3 linked regions of the Rhodohalobacter sp. SW132 genome follow. The protein of the gene in region 1 interacts with the protein of each later gene in a pairwise test. Links are inferred from orthologs where the notes say so. Each region holds a gene or a part of one and is shown in the gene's direction. Other genes may lie near its edges. The genes, in order: DYD21_RS12715, ftsZ and ftsA.

Region 1 (7,366 bases):
AAATTTGAAAGCGGATATCGATCAAAAAGATGCCTGTTTAGAACTCGCCCTGAAACGCCGAAAACATTTTCTGAGAGAACCTGACATCTACAAACGTAAACAGAAAATTTTTCGGTACCTTGCCGGAAAAGGGTATTCACCGGATTCCATCCAGCGGTCGCTACCAAAAATAATAGAGCAGCTAAATGCTTAAAAATCTTACGCTTGATAAAGTATTAAAGTCGATTATCGGTCTCACCGGACTGCTTTTGCTCGGTTTGATTGTATATAATTACAGCAATCTTATCGCATATGCGGTTATTGCCATGCTCGTGAGTTATATGCTCGACCCGATCGTAAACCGGCTTCAGGCGGCTGGGATGAACCGCACTGTTGGCACAACCCTTACGCTGGCAACTGTTATTCTTGTGATCGTATGGGGTTCAACTTCAGTGATTCCGATCGTTGCCAACCAGATGGCCAGTCTCGCACGTCAGCTCGATATAGAGAATCTTCGCTTTATCGCCGAACAGATTGAAATGAGCATCATCGGTAATTTCGATTTTCTGCCACAAGGTTTTTTGCGGGATAACATCGCGGTCTTTTCTGATAACTTTTTTAATATGGACCAGTTTTCGAACATTGTAGGTGATGTGATCGGGATTTTCACCAACCTGTTTGCCGCTTTCTTGGTTATTCCTTTTGCCACTTTTTTCTTTCTCAAAGACGGGCATAAAATCCGCCGGGATCTGCTGAAGCTCGTGCCCAACAAATATTTTGAGACTATCCTCAGCCTGGTCGACAAAATTGAAACACGCCTGGGAAAATATTTCAGGAGCGTATTTGTTCAGTGCACGCTTGTAGGGATTGTAAGCTGGCTTGCGCTCTCAGTAGCCGGCCTGAATAATGCGGCTTCTGTGGGTATTGCTATTGGCGTAGCCAACTCTATACCCTATTTCGGTCCGCTCATCGGTTATATTCTATCTATTGTTATTTCCATCATTGAAACGGGTGATTTTTCACTGGTCATTCCGTGTATCATAGCCGTACTTATTGCACAGATACTGGATAATGTGGTTTTGCAGCCGCTCATCTTCTCCAAATCAGCAGACATGCACCCGGTTGCGATTCTGTTTATCATACTCATAGGAGCTCAGACTGCCGGCGTCTTAGGCATGCTGATTGCGATTCCAATCGCTACAATCATCAAAATTTCTATCAATCAGATCTCCTGGAGTTTTAATAACTACAGAATATTCAGGTTGGATCAAACTTCACCGGATCAGCAAACTTCTGCAAATCAGTCTGAATAATCGCCCTTATTTTTTCTATCTTTTGCCCTGTCGCTGAAACCGCATTGATCAGAATTTTTCTGTGCACAAATTACTCTTTTTCGCTTCCGGCTCAGGTACCAATTTTCAGGCTGTAATTGATGCTGTAGAATCCGGATCACTGAATACCAAAATTGTGGGTTTAATTACAAACCGTGAAGATGCCGGGGCAATTCATCGTGCAAAAGATCACAATATTCCGGTTGAGGTGATTCCTTTTTCTAATGAAGATCACTACATACCGAATCTGCTAAAAACAGTAGAAACCTATTCCCCCGATCTGATTGTACTCGCCGGGTATCTCAAAAAAATTCCTGATCCTCTGATAGAAACGTATCGGAACAGAATCATCAATATCCATCCGTCACTGCTACCCAAATATGGCGGAAAAGGATTTTACGGACTGAATGTTCATCGCGCTGTTATTGAAAATCGTGATCCAGTAAGCGGTTGCACCGTCCATTTCGTTAACGAAACCTATGATGACGGTGCCATCATTGATCAGGCAAGTGTTAAAGTTTCCGGTGAAGATAATCCGGAAACACTTGCCAAAAAAATTCTCCGTGAAGAACACAAGCTTCTGCCGGAAAGCATCAAAAAAATACTAACACAAAAACATACCCAGTAACGTGGCCTTAAAACCTCTCGAATCTCTTCCCGAAACTCCGCTCAAAATTAAGCGTGCACTCCTTTCTGTTTCCGATAAAACCGGAATTACCGCTCTTGCCAAAAGCCTTCATGAGCAAAACGTTCAGCTGATCAGCACCGGGGGAACTGCAAAAGCGATTCGTGATGCCGGAATTCCCGTCACTGACGTTAGCAAGATAACCGGCTTTGAGGAGTGTCTTGATGGCCGGGTAAAAACGCTGCACCCGGTGATTCACGGCGGAATTTTGGCCAGAACCAGTCACGCTCCCGACCGTGAAGAACTGGAACGGCTGAATATCAAACCGATTGAATTGGTGGTTGTCAATCTCTATCCATTTGCAGAAACGGTAAAGAAAGAAGGGGTCACTCCTGCCGAAGCCACAGAAAATATTGACATTGGCGGGCCGACCATGATCCGTGCTGCAGCAAAAAACTTTGCCCACGTTACGGTGCTTACATCTCCGAATCAGTATAAAGAGTTTTCGGAAGAGCTTGAGGGTAGTGAAGGAATTTCTTTCCCTTCACGGCGCAAATTTGGCCGCGAAGCATTTGAACATACCGCCGCTTACGATACAGCCATCAGCAATTTTTTTAGTAGGATTGAAGATTTGGAAGTGCCGGGTCAGCTATCCATAGCCCATCAAAAGTCGGGAGATTTGCGTTATGGAGAAAATCCGCATCAAAAAGCAGGCGTATACGGAAACCAGGATCAATTCATAGACTGTTTTCACGGGAAGCAGCTCAGCTACAACAATTATTTGGATGTGGATGCAGCTCTGAAACTGATGGCCGATTTCCCTGAAACTGACACAACCATCGCTATATTCAAGCATACGGTTCCTTGCGGAGTTGGAATATCCGATACGCTTGCCGACGCGTACAAAAAAGCGTTCAGTACGGATACAGTGTCCCCTTTTGGCGGAATTGTGTGCAGCAACAAAACACTGGATATCAACACAGCCAGGGAAATTGATACGATTTTCACGGAAATCATCATGGCTCCGGATTTCACAGAGGAGGCGAGAGAGCTACTCCAACAGAAAAAAAACCGGCGTCTGATTCAAATCAAAAAGTGGCCGGATAGCACTACAGAATTTGCATTTCGATCCATTTTTGGCGGCGCGCTGCTGCAACAGGAGAACCATTTGTTAATCCCGGATCAAAAACTCACGATACCAACCAAGCGGAAACCTACAGACAGTGAACTGAAAAATCTTCACTTTGCCTGGAAAGTTGTGAAACATATTAAATCAAATGGCATTGTATTTGCTAACGATTTAAAGACGATCGGTATTGGAACAGGTCAAACGAGCCGGGTGGACAGTTCCGAAATTGCGATACTAAAAGCTCAGAAAGAAGGTCTTTCGGTTCAGGGATCTGTAGTTGCATCCGATGCTTTTTTCCCTTTTGCAGATGGCGTTGAAGCAGCAGCTGAGGCCGGAGCAACAGCAATTATTCAGCCCGGCGGCAGCATTCGCGATGAAGAAGTTATCAAAGCTGCCGATAAACATAACCTGGCGATGATCTTTACAGGAACACGCCATTTTCGTCATTAAAAAAACAGTGCGGATTTAGGCAAACTATCGTTCGCAAATAGAAGCTCAAACTCGTATTTTCGAGAGTTGATCCTCATAACAAAAAATCTATCTCAATTAGATGTCCGACATTTATACCCAGACAAAAACCAAGACATCAAAAGACCAACGAAAAAAGGGGCTTTTTGATTTTCTATATACAGATATCGCCATAGATCTTGGAACTGCCAATACGCTTATCTACGCAAAAGACCAGGGCATCGTTTTAAATGAGCCTTCAATCGTTGCCCTCAACAACCAGAATACCCCGGTTGCAACCGGCCATGAAGCCCGGCTGATGCACGAAAAAACCCACCGTAACATCCGCACCGTGCGGCCGCTGCGTGATGGAGTCATAGCTGACTTTGAGGTTGCCGAGCAGATGATTCGCGGTATGATTAATAAAGTGAAAGTTAAATGGTACTCCTCTACTCGCCAGATGGTGGTTTGTGTTCCCAGCGGAATTACCGAGGTGGAACGACGTGCCGTGCGCGACAGTGCTGAACACGCAGGTGCAAAAGAAGTGTATCTTGTCGACGAACCGATGGCTGCAGCAATTGGTATTGGACTTGATGTTCATGAACCGGTAGGTAATATGATTGTTGATATCGGGGGCGGAACAACAGAAATTGCGGTTATAGCCCTCTCAGGAATTGTATATGCGCAGTCCGTCCGGCTTGGTGGTGATGAGCTTAATGACGATATCATCAATTATTTCAGACGCAATCACAACCTGTTGATTGGAGAGCGTACCGCTGAAAAAATTAAGTGCGAAATCGGAAGTGCAGCGCCCCTCGACGAAGAGCTTGAAATGATCACCAAAGGTCGCGACCTCGTAAACGGCGTACCGCGCACCCGCCAGGTAACTTCAAAAGATGTACGCGAAGCGATCTCCGAATCCGTTAACACTATTGTGGAGTCGATTACAAAATCGCTCGAGCAGACACCTCCCGAACTCTCCGCAGACATTCTCGATCGTGGAATTATGCTGACCGGTGGCGGTGCTCTCCTCAAAAATCTCGATAAACTGATCATGGAAACAACCGACCTTCCCGTTCATATCGCTGAAGATCCGCTCACAGCAGTGGTACGCGGAACCGGTTCAATTCTTGAAGATCTTGAGTATTACAAAACTGTGGTCTCCTAAATAGCTTTAGTACATAGATGCGACGCTTATCAGACGCGAAAGATTATATTCTGACAGCCATTTTGCTTCTGTTAGCCATCGCCATGATGATTAACAGGCATGATGGAGGTCTGCAAAATGCACGCATCGCATCTATTACCGTTCTCAGTTATCTCGAGCAGCCTCTGTCTGTTATCCGTGTCTATCGCCAGGCACTTACAACCAATACCTATCTGCACCGGCAAAATATTCAGCTTCAGGATGAGCTAAGCAGACTTCGATCAGTTGAAGAGCAAAATCGTATTCTAAGAGATCTGCTGGAATTACGTCAGAATGAATCAAACCCGGTAATTCCGGTACGAATCGTCGCAAAAGACCTCACCGGCCTGAATAATACTCTAACGATAGATGCCGGTACAGATGACGGCGCCAAAGTGGGAATGCCGGTAATAAATTCCGATGGCCTGATCGGACAGATTATTTTGGCAAATCGAAACTTTTCTCAGGTATTACCTTATTCAAATTCACTTTTCAGAGTAAGTGCCAATGTTGCAGAGTCAAGGGCCTATGGGATTGTATCATGGCCTGCCACAATGCATAATGAACTTGTATTGAACCATATTCCACAAACAATTCCGGTATCCGAGGGTGATGTGGTCGAAACCTCTGGATTTAGCAATCAATTTCCCGGTGGCATACCCATTGGTGAAGTGACTGCAATTGAACCGGGAGACGGTATTGAGACCCAAACAATTCGCCTGCGTGCCTTTGCAGATCTTTATACCGCTGCAGAAGCCTTCATAGTTGCTTTTGAGCCCGACAGTCTCATCCAGGAACTCGAAATTGAGCAGCAGGAGTTGTTTTGATCCGATCAGATGTAGTGCGTTTCCTTCTGTTTGGACTGGGGGCTGTTTTCATTCAGGTGGTGCTGTTGCGGCATCTTACTATTTTTAATGCGCAATCCGACCTCGTGCTGATTTTTGTTTTGTGGCTGTGCACAAAGCGCTCAAAAACGGAGGCAATTTTAATTACCGGTTTTGTTGCTTTTTTCCAGGACGCACTCACTGATTTGTGGGGAGTAAATCTTTTTTCAAAAGTTCTTACTGTTTTTATACTACACAACTTTTTAAATCGTACATCAGAAAACAGTTTTCTGGTCTGGCAGATTTTTTTAATCATAGCCGGGGCATCATTATTGCATAATCTTTTCTTTTACATCGTTAGTTCTCTGTCGGGATTATACGCCAGTGAATATGTTGTGGTCAGCCTGCTGATCGTTAGCACTCTGTTCACCGCACTTCTCGGCGGGTTTCTACACCTCGTACGTTCAAGATAACTATGGCAAACAGACTACAAATTCAAAATGTGCAGGCAGCTGTCCGAATATTGCAGGGTATTATTGTAATCGGACTGCTGATTACTCTCGGGCGGGTATTCCAGCTGCAGATTCTGGATTACGAAGAGTATGCTCCGTTAAGCCGTCAGAACAGCATCCGAATGAATGTTGTAAATCCCGCCAGAGGACTTATTCTCGACAGAAACGGCAAAATCATTGTAGAAAACCAGCCAATTTACTCTGTCACCATCACTCCGGCAAAGTTCAAGATGGAAAACCTGGATGTGCTGGCTGAACTGCTCGATATGGAACAGGAACTGGTTCTCGAAAGAATTACGGAAGCGCAGCGCTTTTCATGGCACCGAACATCACGGCTCTTTACCGAGGTTCCTTTTGAAACGTTTTCTGTCATTGAGGAAAATTTGTGGAGATTGCCCGGGATAGGTCATCAAATTGAAAGTAAAAGACATTATCCCCTGAATTTTTCAGCATCGCATATACTCGGCTATCTGCGAGAAGCTTCACCCGAGGATTTTGTTCGGGATGAAACACTCCGGCTCGGTGATCGAGTGGGTAAAAGTGGTATAGAGATGGTTTACGATCAGCATTTGCGCGGAGAAAAAGGAACCCATTATCTCACGGTAAATGCATACGGCCAGGCATTGCGCAGTTACGATAATGGCAACCTGAACAACTCTCCAAAAAAAGGTGCCGATCTGATTACAACCATCGATGCTGACCTTCAGGAGCTGGCCGAAACACTCATGACCCGAATGACCGGCGGCCTGGTTGCGATGGATCCGAATACGGGTGAAATTCTGTCGATTGTAAGTTCTCCAAACTATGACCTTGACCGCCTTGCGGGCAAAATGGATCGTGAATACTGGGCATCTGTAAACAGCGACTCACTCCGCCCGCTTTTTAACCGGGCCATTTCATCACGGCAACCTCCGGGTTCTACTTTTAAGCCGTTTATGGGACTTTACGGCCTGCACACCGGTCTCATCACACCAAGAACCGAGATTGTAAGCACCGGGGCATATCGTCGGGGACGACTTTACGGGGATACTGCCGATCCGGGCGTTTACGATCTGAGAAAAGCTCTGGCTTTATCCAGTAACTACTACTTTTTCTGGATGATGGATGAGATTGCAACAAACGGCGGGCTTGATGATTGGGCAGAAAAAATGAGAGATTTTGGAATGGGCCCAAATAATAATATTGACCTCCCCTTTGAAACCCGGGGCATTATGCCGGATACGGACTACATGGAACGTACTTTCGGTGATCGTTATTGGGGCGTGGGTGACCTGATGAGTCTTGGTATTGGCCAGGGAATGATTTCAGTCTCTCCCTTGCAGATGGCAGTAGC
Region 2 (7,202 bases), on another replicon or contig:
GAGTGTACTTGATGACCAGGCCGAAAAACTAAAACATCAATATGGTGAAAGTTTCGTGGATATGATTGAACAGGATGAATCAATTACCATCCCCGGAATTGCAGGCCGCCCTCCGAAAGAGATCACCAAGAGTATTCTTGCAAAAATTATCCAGGCACGGATGGAAGAGATACTGGAGATTATAGCCATTGAAGTGAAACGCAGCGGATATTCCGATTCTCTAAGTGCAGGGATCGTGATTACGGGCGGAGGTTCACTCATCAAAAATGTATGCCCTCTCGCGAACGAAGTACTGGGAATGGACGCAAAAGTGGGCCGGCCCCTCGGTCTTGCAGGCGGGCTTACAGAAGAGGTGGACAGCCCGATTTACGCCACAAGTGTAGGCCTTGTTCTGCACGCCCTGAAAACAGGTGAATCTAATGAACAGGTTATCGGCAAAAGCCGTGACAAGAGTGTGGAACAAGTGATGTCCAAAATTACCGACAGGATGAAAACATGGTTCAAAGAACTTTAGCAATCCAGAAAAAAGTTCTGCCCGGCAAATGCCAGACAAGAGGCAGAACAAATAGCAACAGCCGCACAATGCGGTTTAATAGATACACAACCAGCAATCTACAGAAACATTTATAGCAATCTAAAAGGAGTAAACAAATGAATAACATAACACCAAGCTTTAGCTTTGACGAACAAGGTCAGGATAACGCAAAAATAAAAGTAATAGGCGTTGGAGGCGGCGGCGGAAATGCCGTCAACAACATGATTAACAAGGGGCTGGACAGCGTGGAGTACATTGCGCTGAACACCGATGCGCAGGCCCTGAAAAACAATAAAGCCGATGTGGCGATCCAGGTAGGATCAAACCTTACCAGCGGACTCGGTGCAGGTGCACGTCCCGAAATCGGACGCGAAGCTGTAGAAGAGAACCGCCACGATCTGGATGAGGCAGTCGATTCAGCCGATATGATTTTTATAACCGCCGGTATGGGCGGCGGAACAGGTACAGGCGGTGCCCCCGTAGTCGCCGGAATTGCCAAACGGAAGGGGATTCTCACCGTGGGAATTGTCACTACACCGTTTACAAGCGAAGGAAAAGTGCGGATGAAATACGCGCTGGAGGGAATCACCGAGCTCAAGAAAAATTGCGACACGGTTATTGTAATTCCCAATGAGCGGCTCCTGGATATTTCCGACGAAAACACCACGCTTATCGAAGCGTTCGAGATGGCTAACGAAGTCCTCTATAACGCAACCCGCGGTATTTCAGACCTGATTTTGATGCCCGGACTGATTAACCTCGACTTTGCCGATGTACGCACAACCATGATCGACGGTGGCGCAGCCATTATGGGTTCAGCTACCGCTAATGGCCCCGACCGTGCAGAACTCGCAGCCCGTGAAGCGATCAACTCTCCCCTGCTCGACGGGGTAAGCATCCGTGGTGCCCGAAATGTACTTGTAAACATTTCTGCCGGACGAAATCTCGGTATGCGGGAAACAACAACGGCCACAAGCATAATCCAGCAGGAAGCCGGTGATGATGCAGAAATTATACTCGGTACAGTGCTCGACGAGTCGTTTGATGAGGAGATGCGTGTAACCGTTATCGCCACAGGTTTTGATCTGAGTGATGATCGTACACGAGCAAAAATTGCTCCCAATTCCGAAAAAGATCAGAAAAAAGAGTCGTTAACTTCCAGCCTGCCAAAGGCAAAACAGGTAGGACGAACATACAATAATAAAGATGGTCAGTTTTACAAAGGGGAAGGAAACCTCAAAGAGCTCGACTCACCGGCCATTCATCGCCGGGAACTGAAATATATCCACTCCAATGAAATGGAGGAGGAAAGCGAGAACGCATCTGAAATCCGCAGGGCACGGCGAGAAGCAAGCGGTAATACCCTGCTGAACAACCGTGAAGAGAAGATCGACAAACGCGATACAGATCAGCCCGCATTTCTGCGAAAAATCATGGATTGATGACGTCTCTGTAGAATTGCAACCATTCTTATAAATATAGATGGGTATGCTATGCCCATGCTATAGATTGCTAAATCAAAAAGGAGTTCCTTTGATCGGGAGCTCCTTTTCTATTTTATATTGATTTGTGGCATCGATAAAACTTCGGGGAGTCATCGGATGAGTTTTTTTAAAAAAATTGAGTCGCATTGAATCAATATATAATTCATAGATGCCTCATCCGAGGATTTACTATCTATAGCTCACAACTAACATGACAATAGGCTGAATTCGCAGATCAGAAAATAGCTAATCTCAAGATTCTGTCTCTCCATTCATCAACAATCCAACATCATACCTTACATATATTTTTTAGCACACTAAAATATTAAAAAAGCGCTTCCTTAAATATTTTGAAATTTCATTATATTTTGATGAATTCTTAATCAAAAGTTCACTCAATTTTGCTATTTATTAGATGAGTACTTAACACTCACCAAAAAGACGAGAGTAATATGAGCAAGCAAACATTCGACCTCACCAAACATGAAATAACTGTAAAAAATATCATCAGAAATCCCGCGCCAGGGAGATTCTATGAAGATGCAATCAAGTACGATCCGGGATCTGTTATTACCGACAACGGCTCACTGGTTGTACGGTCAGGTAAACGAACCGGACGTAGCCCCGCCGATAAACGGGTTGTTAAAACTGCCAATATCAGCGACGAAATCTGGTGGGGAGATATCAACATTGCCCTGGACGAGCACACCTATAAAATCAATCACAAAAGAGCCACCGATTACCTGAATACATGCGAGCGGCTGTATGTAATTGACGGGTTTGCCGGATGGGATCCAAACTACCGGCTGAAAGTCAGAATTATTGCAGAGCGTCCCTACCACGGCCTCTTCATGCATAACATGATGATCCGTCCATCAAAAGAAGAGCTTGAAAATTTTGGCGATCCTGATTTTGTAGTCTTCAACGCAGGTAAATTTCCGGCCAACACGTTTACGGAAGGAATGACATCAGATGCCAGTGTTGACGTTAACTTCGAAACAAACAGCATGGTCATTCTCGGTACGGAATACGCCGGTGAGATGAAGAAAGGAATCTTTTCTGTGATGCACTACCTGATGCCCAAAAGAGAAGTCCTCTCCATGCACTGTTCGGCTAATGAAGGAGACGAGGAGGAAGATGTCGCGCTGTTCTTCGGCCTCTCCGGAACCGGTAAAACTACGCTCTCAGCCGACAGCAGCCGAAAACTAATCGGTGACGATGAGCACTGCTGGAGCGATGACGGCGTGTTTAACATCGAAGGTGGCTGCTACGCCAAAACCATCAATCTGTCCCGCGAGAACGAACCGGAAATTTATGACGCGATTAAGTTCGGCACCGTTCTGGAAAATGTCGGATACGATCCCGATACGCGAAAAGTTGATTACACCGACACATCCATCACTCAAAACACGCGGGCGTCCTACCCGATTGAGTACATCAACAATGCGAAAATTCCATGCACCACAGGGCATCCGAAAAACATCATTTTCCTTGCATATGATGCATTCGGTGTACTTCCCCCGGTAAGTAAACTCACTCCGGAGCAGGCGATGTATCACTTCATCAGCGGATACACCGCAAAAGTAGCCGGAACCGAGATGGGCGTAACCGAACCTCAGGCAACATTCTCTGCCTGTTTCGGAGCCGCATTCCTGATATGGCCTCCAAGCAAATATGCCGAAATGCTTGCCGAAAAAATGAGAGCACACGGTTCAAAAGCGTGGCTGGTCAACACAGGACTCACCGGTGGCGGATACGGAACAGGCCAGCGGATCGACCTGAAGAGTACACGGGCAATTATCAACGCCATTCATGCAGGAGACCTGGATGATGCTCCAACCGTTAAAGATGAAGTATTCGGCTTTGAAATTCCTACAGAATGCCCCGATGTTAAATCAGATATTCTGATTCCTAAAAACACCTGGGATGATGTGGATGCCTACAACAAACAGGCCGAAAAACTGGGTAATCTCTTTACCAAAAACTTTGAAAAGTTTGAAAAAGAGAGCAGCGAAGAGATCATAAACGCAGGGCCAAATGTAAAGCAACCTGCCTAACCGATTCAACCTAATATTATAAAAACCGGCAGCTCTGTATCATTAATTCAAGAGCTGACCGGTTTTTTTTGATCTAATCCCATCTTAACTATTCAACAAATAATAATCTATTCCGGTTTTCCATCTATCTCCTCATCAAAACCGGTCAAAACCTTACAGATTTAGAATTAATACGATATCAGGTTTTGTTCCTCAAGTATCCTGTCAGGGCCGGGTACTGGGTGGATTTAAATCGCCTGCCAGCAGAAACAATGTGCTAACGAGGCGGCGAGGCAAGGTTGTCAAAAATGGCATATGACTTATCATTGATATAATATTATTTAATATAATAGACTATTAATGAATTTTAAATTATACTACTGTTTTACACTATACTGCCTATTAAAATGACTGAAGACAGCAAATATCTTTTAGAGGAGAACAAACGCCTTCGGAGAGCAGTTGATGAGTTGGCAATACTGAATGATCTTGCCCTGGCCATAAGCGGCAGCCTGGATAGTGAAAAAATTATGCGTTCAATAATCAGTAAATCTATTCGTGCACTAAACGCAGAGCAGGGAGACATCACACTGATAGATGAGGAAAAGTCAAATCCTACTCATACGCTTGTCAGAAGTATGATTACTACTAGTGAACATTCTCCTTTACATCTCAATCAGAATCTTCTTGGTTGGATGCAGTTGAACAAAAAACCTCTCTTAATTAATGAACCTGAAAATGATACCCGATTTCGAAATGTCAAGTGGGACAGCACCATCTACTCACTGCTGAGTGCTCCTCTTATGGCTCGCTCAAAACTGATTGGTATTGTAACCGTATACAATAAGCGTTCGAACAAACATGGTGGTTTCTCGGAATCGGATCAGCGATTGCTCTCTATCATATCAGCCCAGTCGGCACAGGTGGTGGAAAACGCACGTCTTTATGAAGAAGAAAAAGCTTATGAGTTTATGCGCAGAGAGCTCGAACTGGCCTCATCTATACAGAAGAAGATGCTTCCGCCCAATTCTCCTAAAATTACTGAATATGCTGTTGCTGGTAAAAACGTAACGGCCAGTGAAGTCGGCGGTGATTATTTCGATTACATTCAGATGGACAATCACCTATGGGCTTTTTGCCTGGGCGATATCAGCGGAAAAGGCCTGCCCGCTTCATTGCTTATGACCAATCTGCAGGCTATTCTCAGGGGGCAAACGTATCATCTGAAAAAACCCGGTGACATTCTTAAAAATGCGAACAGGCAACTATATCAAAGTACAAGTGCCGAAAAATTTGCAACACTTTTCCTGGCCATACTTGATACTTCAACGCATACATTTCACTACTCAAATGCCGGTCACGATTATCCCTTTTTACTGAAAACAGATGGATCACACCAACGGCTAAAAACGGGTGGCCTGCCTCTGGGTATGATGGAGGATTCAGAATATGATGAAGAATCGGTTCTAATGCAAAAAGACGACCTGCTGTTTGTTTTTTCTGATGGTGTTACCGATGTAACCAACGAAAATGAAAAAATGCTTGGAGAGGAGTTAATTCTGGACTTGTTAAACCGGGCAATTTCAGAAAATGAAATGCCGGATCACCTCATCAAAATAGTAGTGGATACATGTAAGAATCACTGCGGAAATGCAAAGCTGTTTGATGATATCACTGCAATTGCTTTGAAAAGAACCGCAATTAATGGAGAGGAATAGATCATGTACTTGAGAATGGTAGAAGCTACGGTTAAGGAGGAAGAGAATTTGAGTTTAGAAAACCTTTACACTGAGATCATTCTTAAGGTCCTCGGAAAAACAGATGGATGCATCTTTGCCGGGCTTTTACAACATCGCGATAAGCCAAGAAAGTATATTTCGCTAACGCTGTGGAGCAGTAAAACAGACGCAGAGGCTTACGTGCAGTCAGGTGATTACAACAAAAACGTAGTAACAGTGCAGCATACCCTGGAGGAAGGCAACGAATGGAAAATTCAGCTTACCAGGAATAACACGGTTGAATACTCGCCTGTGCAAAGCACACCTACTGTGACGTCCTATCCCGTGGCAGACCGGCTCGATTCTCTACCGCCGCATATTGCTGAAAAAAGCAGCCACCTTCGAATTCTCTCTCTGAAAGTTAATAAGGGTGATAAAAATGAGTTTTCGCGTATTTATAACACAGAAATTTTACCCGCCCTAAAAAATGTTAACGGCTGCCGTTACGCTTTTTTACTTGACAATTTTGAACATAATGAAGAAATGATCTCCCTCACAGTTTGGGATGATATCGCCTCAATTGAACACTATGAACAGGGCGGTACGTTTGATGGATTCATGAAAAAACTCGGGCCAACTTTAGGTGAGTTATACCAGTGGAAAATGGCCCTTGAAAGTCAATCCAGTTCATTAAAAACCGTAACCAGCCAGGATATTGGCATAAGTAAGTTCCGGATGATCACGGGAAAGAATTTCGGTTAGTTTCTTGAAAGCAGGATGTTATGATTGGAATGACAGTAAATCATTACAAGATACTTGAAAAGTCCGGCGAAGGCGGTATGGGAGTGGTATACAAAGCCCACGACACAAAATTGAATCGGTTTGTTGCACTAAAATTCCTTCCCGAAAAATCTGATATTGGCGCTGAAGCTCACGACAGATTTCTTAGGGAAGCGCGTTCAATCGCACAGCTTAATCATCCTAACATCTGCCAAATTTACGGTATTGAGGATGACTATGATGGTAATCAGTTCATCGTGATGGAGTATATCGATGGAAATAATCTCGCAGACTTGTTCATTCATTCGAATGACAAAAGCGATGAAATTTTGAATGTTGATTCCTCCATTAGTAATCATTCTCTTAGCAAGAGTACCAAATCAGACCAGGTTCTGGATGCTGCAATTCAAATTGCCAGGGGTCTGTGCGCAGCTCACCAGAAAGGGATTATACACCGGGATATAAAACCGGCTAACATTATGATTACTCAAGCTGGTGAGATAAAAATCCTGGACTTCGGCCTCGCAAAAACGCTGGGTGGAAATGACCTGACCCGTGAGCAATCTACTCTCGGAACAATTTCATACATGTCACCTGAACAAATCCGGGGTGATGAACTTGACCACAGAACCGACATTTGGTCGTATGG
Region 3 (2,898 bases), on another replicon or contig:
AAAAAACATCGGCAAAACCGGGTGGGCAGCCTTTGCGCTGCTGATGCTCGGTCTCGCTGCGCTTGCAGGGCTCTATTTTGATCAGAATACCCGTATCACAGCGGTGGAGTATGCCGGTAATGAGTTTACAACGGATACCGAACTGAGCGGATCTTTTGAATCCCCGGTTGGCATGCTGGCTGACAGCGTTGATTTTGCATCGATCTATCGTTCCGTTGAAGCCCTCCCGTGGGTTCGGGATATTAATGTGAGAATGGCCAGGCGCGGAGTACTCACACTTGAGATCACAGAACGGGAACCGATCGGTTTGTTAAGTGATGGCGGAACCTCATTCTATTTTGATGATAAAGGCGTTGTGCTGAAAGCCGGACCCGGAAAGTATGTGGATGTGCCGCTTGTATATGGCTACCGAAGCTCTGCACCGGGTGATACACTCGATGCTCCGGGCTTCGATCAGGTACTCCACTTTCTGAACAGCGCAAAACAAGACGATTTCACTTGGTCAACCATTAGTGAGGTAGCGTGGAATGATGCCGAGGGAGTCGTTGCCCTCAGCAGTGAAAATGGTGTGAAGTTGTTGTTTGGGAGAGATGAATTCAGCGGCAAAGTAAAACACTGGAAAGCTTTTAACCGGTCGGTTGTATCCAAAAAAGGGATTCAATCATTCCGGTCGGTTGATCTCCGGTTCAGAAATCAGATCGTGACAGATGAACTTTAATATCAGAACAGTTTAGCAAATTTAGCAATTAACGTATAGTAACAGGTGCATTATGGATCAGGAAAATGAACGTATTGTAGTAGGGCTTGACATCGGAACAACGAAAGTTTGTGCGGTTGTTGCCTCTATTGATGAACAGGATAAAATTCACATTCTGGGCGTTGGCAAAGCGCCGAGTGACGGCCTGAACCGCGGTGTTGTGGTTAACATCGATAAAACGGTGAACGCCATTAAAAACGCGGTTGAACAGGCACAGCTCGCTTCCGGCATTGAGGTGAATTCCGTAAATGTTGGTATAGCCGGCGACCATATCCGGAGTATCCGCAGCAAGGGCGTCATCACCATCAACAATAAAGACAAAGAAATTACGGTGAAAGATGTAGAGCGACTCCTGGAGGACTGCCAGCGTATCATGCTGCCGCCCGATCAGCAGATCATTCATGTGATTCCACAGGAGTTTGTTGTAGATGGGCAAGACGGCATCAGCGATCCGGTAGGTATGAGCGGCATGAGAATGGAAGCGGAGGTGCATATTATCACCGGGCTCGTGTCGGCTGCAAAAAATCTTTACCGCTGTGTAGAACGAGCGGGCTATCAGGTGGCTGATATTATCCTTGAACCGCTCGCAAGCTCCTACGCCGTACTCGACGATGAAGAGAAGGAAGCAGGCGTTGTGCTTGTGGATATCGGGGGCGGAACCACCGACCTCGCCGTATTTCAGGAAAATACCATCCGGCACACCGCCGTCATCGCCATCGCTGGAAAGAAAGTTACCGATGATATAAAAATGGGGCTGAGTGTACTTGATGACCAGGCCGAAAAACTAAAACATCAATATGGTGAAAGTTTCGTGGATATGATTGAACAGGATGAATCAATTACCATCCCCGGAATTGCAGGCCGCCCTCCGAAAGAGATCACCAAGAGTATTCTTGCAAAAATTATCCAGGCACGGATGGAAGAGATACTGGAGATTATAGCCATTGAAGTGAAACGCAGCGGATATTCCGATTCTCTAAGTGCAGGGATCGTGATTACGGGCGGAGGTTCACTCATCAAAAATGTATGCCCTCTCGCGAACGAAGTACTGGGAATGGACGCAAAAGTGGGCCGGCCCCTCGGTCTTGCAGGCGGGCTTACAGAAGAGGTGGACAGCCCGATTTACGCCACAAGTGTAGGCCTTGTTCTGCACGCCCTGAAAACAGGTGAATCTAATGAACAGGTTATCGGCAAAAGCCGTGACAAGAGTGTGGAACAAGTGATGTCCAAAATTACCGACAGGATGAAAACATGGTTCAAAGAACTTTAGCAATCCAGAAAAAAGTTCTGCCCGGCAAATGCCAGACAAGAGGCAGAACAAATAGCAACAGCCGCACAATGCGGTTTAATAGATACACAACCAGCAATCTACAGAAACATTTATAGCAATCTAAAAGGAGTAAACAAATGAATAACATAACACCAAGCTTTAGCTTTGACGAACAAGGTCAGGATAACGCAAAAATAAAAGTAATAGGCGTTGGAGGCGGCGGCGGAAATGCCGTCAACAACATGATTAACAAGGGGCTGGACAGCGTGGAGTACATTGCGCTGAACACCGATGCGCAGGCCCTGAAAAACAATAAAGCCGATGTGGCGATCCAGGTAGGATCAAACCTTACCAGCGGACTCGGTGCAGGTGCACGTCCCGAAATCGGACGCGAAGCTGTAGAAGAGAACCGCCACGATCTGGATGAGGCAGTCGATTCAGCCGATATGATTTTTATAACCGCCGGTATGGGCGGCGGAACAGGTACAGGCGGTGCCCCCGTAGTCGCCGGAATTGCCAAACGGAAGGGGATTCTCACCGTGGGAATTGTCACTACACCGTTTACAAGCGAAGGAAAAGTGCGGATGAAATACGCGCTGGAGGGAATCACCGAGCTCAAGAAAAATTGCGACACGGTTATTGTAATTCCCAATGAGCGGCTCCTGGATATTTCCGACGAAAACACCACGCTTATCGAAGCGTTCGAGATGGCTAACGAAGTCCTCTATAACGCAACCCGCGGTATTTCAGACCTGATTTTGATGCCCGGACTGATTAACCTCGACTTTGCCGATGTACGCACAACCATGATCGACGGTGGCGCAGCCATTATGGGTTCAGCTACCGCTAATGGCCCCGACCGTGCAGAACT

Evidence for each region.
Region 2: the proteins of DYD21_RS12715 (region 1) and ftsZ interact in binary tests that used the Escherichia coli proteins (3 or more experiments, as listed by UniProt). The link is inferred for Rhodohalobacter sp. SW132 from one-to-one orthologs.
Region 3: the proteins of DYD21_RS12715 (region 1) and ftsA interact in binary tests that used the Escherichia coli proteins (3 or more experiments, as listed by UniProt). The link is inferred for Rhodohalobacter sp. SW132 from one-to-one orthologs.

Annotation. Positions count from the first base shown.
Region 1 is NZ_QUOK01000006.1:121,816-129,181, forward strand. What follows is about bases 2,669-5,646. They hold DYD21_RS12715 (rod shape-determining protein), read left to right. Parts: upstream 2,669-3,614; coding sequence 3,615-4,679; downstream 4,680-5,646. Other genes in these bases: purH (bifunctional phosphoribosylaminoimidazolecarboxamide formyltransferase/IMP cyclohydrolase), read left to right, coding at 2,669-3,514; mreC (rod shape-determining protein MreC), read left to right, coding at 4,697-5,524; mreD (rod shape-determining protein MreD), read left to right, coding at 5,521-5,646. Outside these bases: DYD21_RS12695 (regulatory protein RecX), read left to right, coding at 1-193; DYD21_RS12700 (AI-2E family transporter), read left to right, coding at 186-1,292; purN (phosphoribosylglycinamide formyltransferase), read left to right, coding at 1,354-1,938; more of purH, read left to right, coding at 1,940-2,668; more of mreD, read left to right, coding at 5,647-5,994; mrdA (penicillin-binding protein 2), read left to right, coding at 5,997-7,366. UniProt on the Escherichia coli protein: Forms membrane-associated dynamic filaments that are essential for cell shape determination. Acts by regulating cell wall synthesis and cell elongation, and thus cell shape.
Region 2 is NZ_QUOK01000013.1:54,345-61,546, forward strand. The notes cover bases 1-2,814. They hold ftsZ (cell division protein FtsZ), read left to right. Parts: upstream 1-651; coding sequence 652-1,977; downstream 1,978-2,814. Other genes in these bases: ftsA (cell division protein FtsA), read left to right, coding at 1-514; pckA (phosphoenolpyruvate carboxykinase (ATP)), read left to right, coding at 2,472-2,814. Outside these bases: more of pckA, read left to right, coding at 2,815-4,076; DYD21_RS18880 (GAF domain-containing SpoIIE family protein phosphatase), read left to right, coding at 4,463-5,773; DYD21_RS18885 (antibiotic biosynthesis monooxygenase), read left to right, coding at 5,777-6,535; DYD21_RS18890 (serine/threonine-protein kinase), read left to right, coding at 6,556-7,202. UniProt on the Escherichia coli protein: Essential cell division protein that forms a contractile ring structure (Z ring) at the future cell division site. The regulation of the ring assembly controls the timing and the location of cell division.
Region 3 is NZ_QUOK01000013.1:52,832-55,729, forward strand. It holds ftsA (cell division protein FtsA), read left to right. Parts: upstream 1-770; coding sequence 771-2,027; downstream 2,028-2,898. Other genes in the region: DYD21_RS18860 (cell division protein FtsQ/DivIB), read left to right, coding at 1-718; ftsZ (cell division protein FtsZ), read left to right, coding at 2,165-2,898. UniProt on the Escherichia coli protein: Essential cell division protein that assists in the assembly of the Z ring. May serve as the principal membrane anchor for the Z ring.